Regions from separate parts of the Variovorax sp. LjRoot130 genome, predicted to be linked through region 2. Evidence: predicted binding sites of a transcription regulator. Region 2 holds the regulator's gene; the other holds the start of a gene.
The links. The regulator sigma-54, encoded in region 2, starts transcription at its own class of promoters, with help from an activator protein. The targets are predictions, from matches to a motif close to TGGCANGNAANCTGCTTT.
Positions count from the first base shown of each region.

Region 1: the regulator sigma-54 is predicted to act here: its motif matches at 1,520-1,537, upstream of adh (aldehyde dehydrogenase).

Region 1 covers NZ_CAXURM020000002.1:1,399,057-1,402,459, forward strand. The annotation lists gene ACSQ86_RS36510 (Acg family FMN-binding oxidoreductase) at 82-1,245, opposite strand; gene adh (aldehyde dehydrogenase) at 1,666-3,186, shown strand; gene ACSQ86_RS36520 (DUF779 domain-containing protein) at 3,189-3,403, shown strand, end outside.
Region 2 covers NZ_CAXURM020000001.1:5,474,472-5,477,874, forward strand. The annotation lists gene ACSQ86_RS27140 (phospholipase D family protein) at 1-863, opposite strand, end outside; gene ACSQ86_RS27145 (RNA polymerase factor sigma-54) at 866-2,446, opposite strand; gene lptB (LPS export ABC transporter ATP-binding protein) at 2,461-3,237, opposite strand; gene lptA (lipopolysaccharide transport periplasmic protein LptA) at 3,234-3,403, opposite strand, start outside.

The DNA.
Region 1 (3,403 bases), on a different contig from region 2:
CCGAGGCGACGAGGCTGGCGACTTAGAGCGTCGGTCTCACCTCTCATGTCCCGCATGATGATTGTCGTCGATAACAAGCCCTCACGCGCGAATCAGCTGCGCTGCCAGGCCACGGCGCGGCGCAGGGCCGACCGGCGGCGCATAACCCACACGCGCCCACATCTGCACGGTCCGCTCGGGTAGCGGCACGGCCAGCAGGCGCCGAATGTCGGCGTGGGGTCCGGCCTGCTCGGGATACTCCTGCAGGGCCTGCTGCAGCGGTTGCATCGCCAGGCCCTGCCCGGTCGCGGCGAGCTGCACCCGCGCGTAGGCGCGTCCCGCGTTGACCTGGGTCACCCGGTCGTTGCTCTCGGTCAACATCCAGAGGAAGCCGGGCGTGGACGCGAGCTTCTTGCCGAAGTCCTTGATCTGGCTGGTGGTGGCGAAGGCATCGGACGCCGGCGCCTTGCTGCGATCGAACAGGCCGATGCGCTCGAGCAGCACCACCGTCGGGTCCAGCATCGACAAGCCGTCACGGTGCTTCTCGATCTCGGCGGCGCCGACGCGCAGCACCTTGTACGACTCCAGGATCGTGCGCGGCGTGCTCAGCTCGATGCGCCAGGCCTTGGCCGCGATGGCGCGATGCTGTTCCAGCGCGTCGGCCCGGTCCGCGCCGACGAAGCCGAAATGCAAGGGGTGCGGCCCCACTGCTTCGGCCATCGCCTTCCAGGCCTCGGCGGGCACCGGCCGCTGCAGGTCGTACAGGCTGCGGTTGGTGCGGCGCGCGAGGATCTGCGCGAACAGCGGGTCCTTGCGCGTGGCCGCATCGGGCATCAGGCGGACGCGCGCCACCGGTCGCTGATCGAGCTTCTCCGGGCCGAACGCACCCTCGGGAAACAGGGTGATGTCGGCACGCAGTCCCCGCTCGCGCGCCGCGATGTCGAGCAGCTCCAGGAAGGTGCCGTGGCTCATCATGATCTGGCGCGAGAACGGGTCGGTCTCGGGCAGCAGCCGGCCAAGGTCGCAGCGCAGCACGATCTCGTCCGGTGTGCGCAGATCCACCAGCCAGGACTGCAGGTTGTGCGAGTGCGGCGCCAGGATCGCGTAGCCGAGGATCCAGCGGCGCGGGTCGGCCTCCGGCCCCGGCCCCTGCCACGGCTCGATGGCCGCAGCGGGCATCTGCTGGCTGCAGCCGGCGAGTGCCGCCGTCGCCGCAGCGAAGACGAAGCCGCCTCCCGCAACCCGAATGAACTTGCGACGATCCATTGCGACTCCTGAGGCCACCTGCCGGGTGGCTGTGCATGGGATGCTGCGAATCTTGATGTCCAAGTACGCAGGTGGCAAGCGCACCGCGCGGCGCGCTTGAGCAAGCTCAAGGTAGGGCACCTCGGCGCCGGGTGGAGGAGCTCGGAGCTGAAGGCCGCTGGCGTGCGCCAAGTCGGTACTGCGCGGCTGCACGTGCAACGTGATCCGTTTTGCAGCAGTTGCTCCTCTACGGCACAGCCGCCCGCTGGAGCAACGACGACGCGCCGCGCGAGGCTGGCGGAAAAACTCCATGCCTGACAACGGCTTGCGTCGTCCGCGATGACGCCGCCGCGGCGTGGCCCGCGCTTTGCACTGAGTCGCTCCGCGGGCCGCGTCGCGTCCCGCCATCCGTTTTTTCAACCACCCGACAGGAGACGACTCATGGACATGGCAGAAATGACCCACCTCGACATTGCGAACCCGTACAAGAAGCAATACGGCAACTACATCGGCGGCGAGTGGGTTGCACCGATCGACGGCCAGTACTTCGACAACCTGACACCGATCACCGGCCAGGCCTTCACCAGCATCCCGCGCTCGAACGCGAAGGACATCGAAGCCGCGCTCGATGCTGCGCACAAGGCGAAGGCGGCCTGGGGCTGCACGTCGCCCACCGAACGGGCCAACGTCCTGCTCAAGATCGCCGATCGCATGGAGCAGAACCTCAAGACGCTTGCCGTGGCCGAGACGATCGACAACGGCAAGCCGCTGCGCGAGACGATGGCGGCCGACATGCCGCTGGCCATCGACCACTTCCGCTATTTCGCCAGCTGCATCCGCGCGCAGGAAGGCGGCATCAGCGAGATCGATCACGACACCTATGCCTACCACTTCCATGAGCCGCTGGGCGTGGTCGGGCAGATCATTCCGTGGAACTTCCCGATCCTCATGGCGGTGTGGAAGCTGGCCCCCGCGCTGGCCGCAGGCAACTGCGTGGTGCTCAAGCCGGCCGAACAGACGCCCGCCTCGATCCTGGTGCTGATGGAGCTGATCGGCGACCTGCTGCCGCCCGGCGTGCTCAACGTGGTCAACGGCTTCGGGCTGGAGGCGGGCAAGCCGCTGGCGTCGAGCAAGCGCATCGCGAAGATCGCCTTCACGGGCGAAACCACCACCGGCCGGCTGATCATGCAGTACGCGAGCCAGAACATCATCCCCGTGACCCTGGAGCTGGGGGGCAAGTCGCCCAACATCTTCTTCGAGGACGTCATGGCGGCGGACGACGCCTTCTTCGACAAGGCGCTCGAGGGCTTCGCGATGTTCGCGCTGAACCAGGGCGAGGTCTGCACCTGCCCGAGCCGGGCGCTGGTGCAGGAGTCGATCTACGAGCGCTTCATCGAGCGCGCGATCAAGCGGGTCGAGGCCATCAAGCAGGGCCATCCGCTGGACCCGTCCACCATGATCGGCGCGCAGGCCTCGCAGGAGCAGATGGAGAAGATCCTGTCGTACATCGATCTGGGCAAGCAGGAAGGCGCGCAATGCCTGATCGGTGGCGAACGCAATACGCAGGTCGGTGAACTCGGCGCTGGCTACTACGTCAAGCCCACGGTCTTCAAGGGCCACAACAAGATGCGCATCTTCCAGGAAGAAATCTTCGGCCCGGTGCTGTCGGTGACGACCTTCAAGACGGAAGAAGAGGCGCTGGAGATCGCCAACGACACGCTCTACGGACTGGGCGCCGGCGTGTGGACCCGCGATGGCGCACGTGCCTTCCGCATGGGCCGCGGCATCCAGGCGGGACGCGTGTGGACCAATTGCTATCACGCCTATCCGGCCCATGCGGCCTTCGGCGGCTACAAGCAGTCGGGCATCGGCCGCGAGAACCACAAGATGATGCTGGACCACTATCAGCAGACCAAGAACCTGCTGGTGAGCTACAGCCAGAACAAGCTGGGATTCTTCTGAAGATGCCCGAAGACGGCGTCAGCCGCGTGTCCGCCACGCCGGCCGCGCAGGCGCTCATCGAGCGCCTGCGCGCCGTGCACGGGCCGCTGATGTTCCACCAGTCCGGCGGCTGCTGCGACGGCAGCGCACCGATGTGCTTCGCCGCCGGCGAGTTCGTCACCGGCGATTCGGACGTCTGCCTGGGCGAGATCGCGGGCACGCCGTTCTACATGAGCCG
Region 2 (3,403 bases):
TTCTCGACGATCGGGCTGTAGCCCAGCAGGTCGTTGGGCGCCGGCGGACGTGGTGCCGGGGTGGTGGCCGGGGCAGTCAGCTCCTCGAAGCGCCGCTGTCGTTCCTCCCGCGCGAGCGTGGGCGCGACCACGGTTTCGATCGGCCGCACGTGCTCGCTGTTCCAGTACAGGTCGAACAGGCTGGAAAGGCGCGGGATCAGGGCGCCGGCGACGAAGGTGTCGAGGTCGATGAAGTTCGCGCCGGCCGTCTGCGTGAAGTACGGGTTGCCGATGTTGCGCCCGCCGGCTACCGCCATCGCGCCGTCGGCGATGAAGAGCTTGTTGTGCATGCGCCGGTTGACGCGGCTGAAGTCGAAGAGCGAGGCCGAGAAGCGCCTGAGCATGCTGCCGCGCCCGGCCGGAAACGGGTTGAAGAGCCGCAGCTCGAGGTTGGGCGTGGCGGCCAGCGCGAGCAGCAGCTCGTCCTCGCCCGCAGTGTAGAGATCGTCCATCAGGAGCCGCACGCGCACGCCGCGCTGGGCCGCGTCGCGCAGCGTGCGCAGCAGGTAGCGGCCGGTCTCGTCGTTGTCGATCTGGTAGTACTGGACGTCGAGCGTGCGCTCGGCGCGGCGCGCGAGCTCGAGCCGCGTGTTGAGCGCGAAGTCGCCGCTGGGCATGAGCCGGAAGCCGCTGAGGTCCGCATCCGGCTGCGAGGCCTTGGCGATGCGGCCCAGCACGGTGCCGGTGGACAAGGGCATCGCCTTGGACGGCGTGCGCTCGAATTCGGCCGGCAGCATCGCGCAGCCGCTGGCGAGAAGAAGCACCGCCATCAAGGCCAGGCCGAGGCGAATCCAGCTTGGTAGCGGACTCGGACGGCGACTCATCGCTAGAGTGCCTTGCGCAGGTTCGCAGGCGCGATGCGCAGCGCCTCGCGGTACTTGGCCACCGTGCGGCGCGCGCACTCGATGCCCTGCTCCTTGAGCATCTCGGACACCTGGCTGTCGGACAGCGGCTTCCTCACGTCCTCGGCGCTCACGAACTGCTTGATCAGCGCGCGCACCGCGGTGCTGGAGGCGTTGCCGCCGGTTTCGGTGCCGAGCGCCGAGCCGAAGAAGTACTTGAGCTCGACGGTGCCGTAGGGCGTGGCCATGTACTTGGCGGTGGTCACGCGGCTGATGGTGGATTCGTGCAGGCCCAGCTCGTCGGCGATCTCGCGCAGCACCAGCGGCCGCATCGCGAGCTCGCCGTGCACGAAGTAGCTCTTCTGCCGCTCGACGATCGCGTTGGAGACCCTGAGGATGGTGTCGAAGCGTTGCTGGATGTTCTTGATGAACCAGCGCGCTTCCTGCAGCCGCTGCGACAGCGCCTGGCTGCCCTCGCCCTTGTGCTGCTTGAGCGCGCCGGCATAGATGTCGTGCACGCGCAGCCGCGGCATGACCTCGGGATTGAGCATGACGCGGAACTTCGCGTTGGTGCCGTGGCCGATGCGCGTGACGATCACGTCGGGCACGACGATGTTGCGCTCGACGTCGACGAAGCGGCGCCCCGGCTTGGGCTCGAGCCTGGCGATCAGCTGCAGTGCGGCGCGCACCTCGTCTTCGTTGCTGCGCGTGAGCGTGGCCAGGCGCTTGAAGTCGCGCCGCGCGAGCAGCTCCATCGGCTGCTTGCAGATCGCGATGGCGGTCTTGCGCACCTGGGCCTCCTCCTCGCTCTCCTTGGCGCTCGCCAGCTGGCGCAGCTGGATGGTCAGGCATTCGCCGAGGCTGCGGGCGCCGACGCCGGCCGGCTCCAAACTCTGCAGCAGGCCCAGCGCGACCTGGAAGTGATGCACCAGTTCGTCGAACTGGTCGTTGTCGTCGCCCGCGAGGCCCGAGGCCAGCGCCGGCAGCGAATCCTCGAGGTAGCCGTCGTCGTTGAGCGATTCGATCAGGAAGCGCAGCGCGGCGCAGTCGTTCTCGTCCAGGCGCAGCGACAGCGCCTGCCGGTGCAAGAAGGACTGCAGCGATTCCTGGCTGCGCGCGAGCTCGGTCGCATCGGTGCGCTCGTCGTCGCCGAGGTTGTTGGCGCGCGCGGGCGCATCGCCGCCCCACTCGCTGTCGTCGGGCGCGAGGTCGACCGTACCGTCGCCCTCCCAGTCGGGTTCGCTGTCGGCGGGCGCAGCCGCTTCGGCATCGCCGTTGGCGGCGACCGCCACCTCGGCCGGCGCCGCGGCCGAGCCGGGGACGAAGTCAGCCTCGCCCTCGGCCTGGCGGTCTTCGTCGCGCACCGGCGCATCGGCCGCCTCGAGACCGAACTCCTCGCGCGGCGCCTCTTCGGCCGTGCGTTCGAGGAACGGGTTCTCGTCGAGCATCTGCTCCACTTCCTGGCTCAATTCGAGCGTGGAGAGCTGCAGCAGCCGGATCGACTGCTGCAGCTGCGGCGTGAGCGCCAGGTGCTGGGAAACGCGCAGCGAGAGCCCTTGCTTCATCGAAGTACGGTCCCCTACATCCGGAAATGCTCGCCCAGGTACACGCGTCGTACCTCGGCGTTGTCGACGATCTCCGAAGGCGTGCCTTGTGCCAGCACATGCCCGTCGCTGATGATGAAGGCGTGATCGCAGATGCCCAGCGTCTCGCGCACGTTGTGGTCGGTGATGAGCACGCCGATGCCGCGTTCCTTCAGGAAACTGATGATCCGCTGGATCTCGATCACCGCGATCGGGTCGATGCCGGCGAAGGGCTCGTCCAGCAGGATGAAGCGCGGCTGCGTGGCCAGCGCCCGCGCGATCTCGACGCGGCGGCGCTCGCCACCCGACAGCGCCAGCGCCGGCGAATCGCGCAGATGGTCGACGCGCAGGTCGTGCAGCAGTTCGCCGAGGCGCTCCTCGATGCGCTGCTTCGACAGCGGCACCGGCCGGCCCGCGTCGTCGGGTTCGCGCTGCAGCTCGAGCACGGCGCGCACGTTCTCCTCGACCGTGAGCTTGCGGAAGATCGACGCTTCCTGCGGCAGGTAGCTCAAGCCCATGCGGGCGCGGCGGTGGATCGGCATGTGCGCGATCGGTTCGCCGTCGATGCTGATCTCGCCCGCATCCGCCCGAACCAGCCCGACGATCATGTAGAAGGAGGTGGTCTTGCCCGCGCCGTTGGGCCCCAGCAGGCCGACCACCTCGCCCTTTTGCACGCCGAGCGAGACGTCCTTGACGACCTTGCGGCTGCCGTAGCTCTTCTGCAGGCCGCGCGCCTCGAGGCGGCTGCCCAGGACTTCGTTGCCGCCGCTCACTTGCGCTGCTCTCCGCCGAGCGTGGTGGTCGAGCGCAGGCCCGTTCCGGACGCCGGCGCGGAGGCGGCCGGCGCCGCCGGCCTGGCGGACCCGGCAGCGGGCGCCGAGGCGGCCGCCTTGGGCGTGAGGATGGCCTTGACGCGGCCGCCGGGCTGGGTCGCCACGC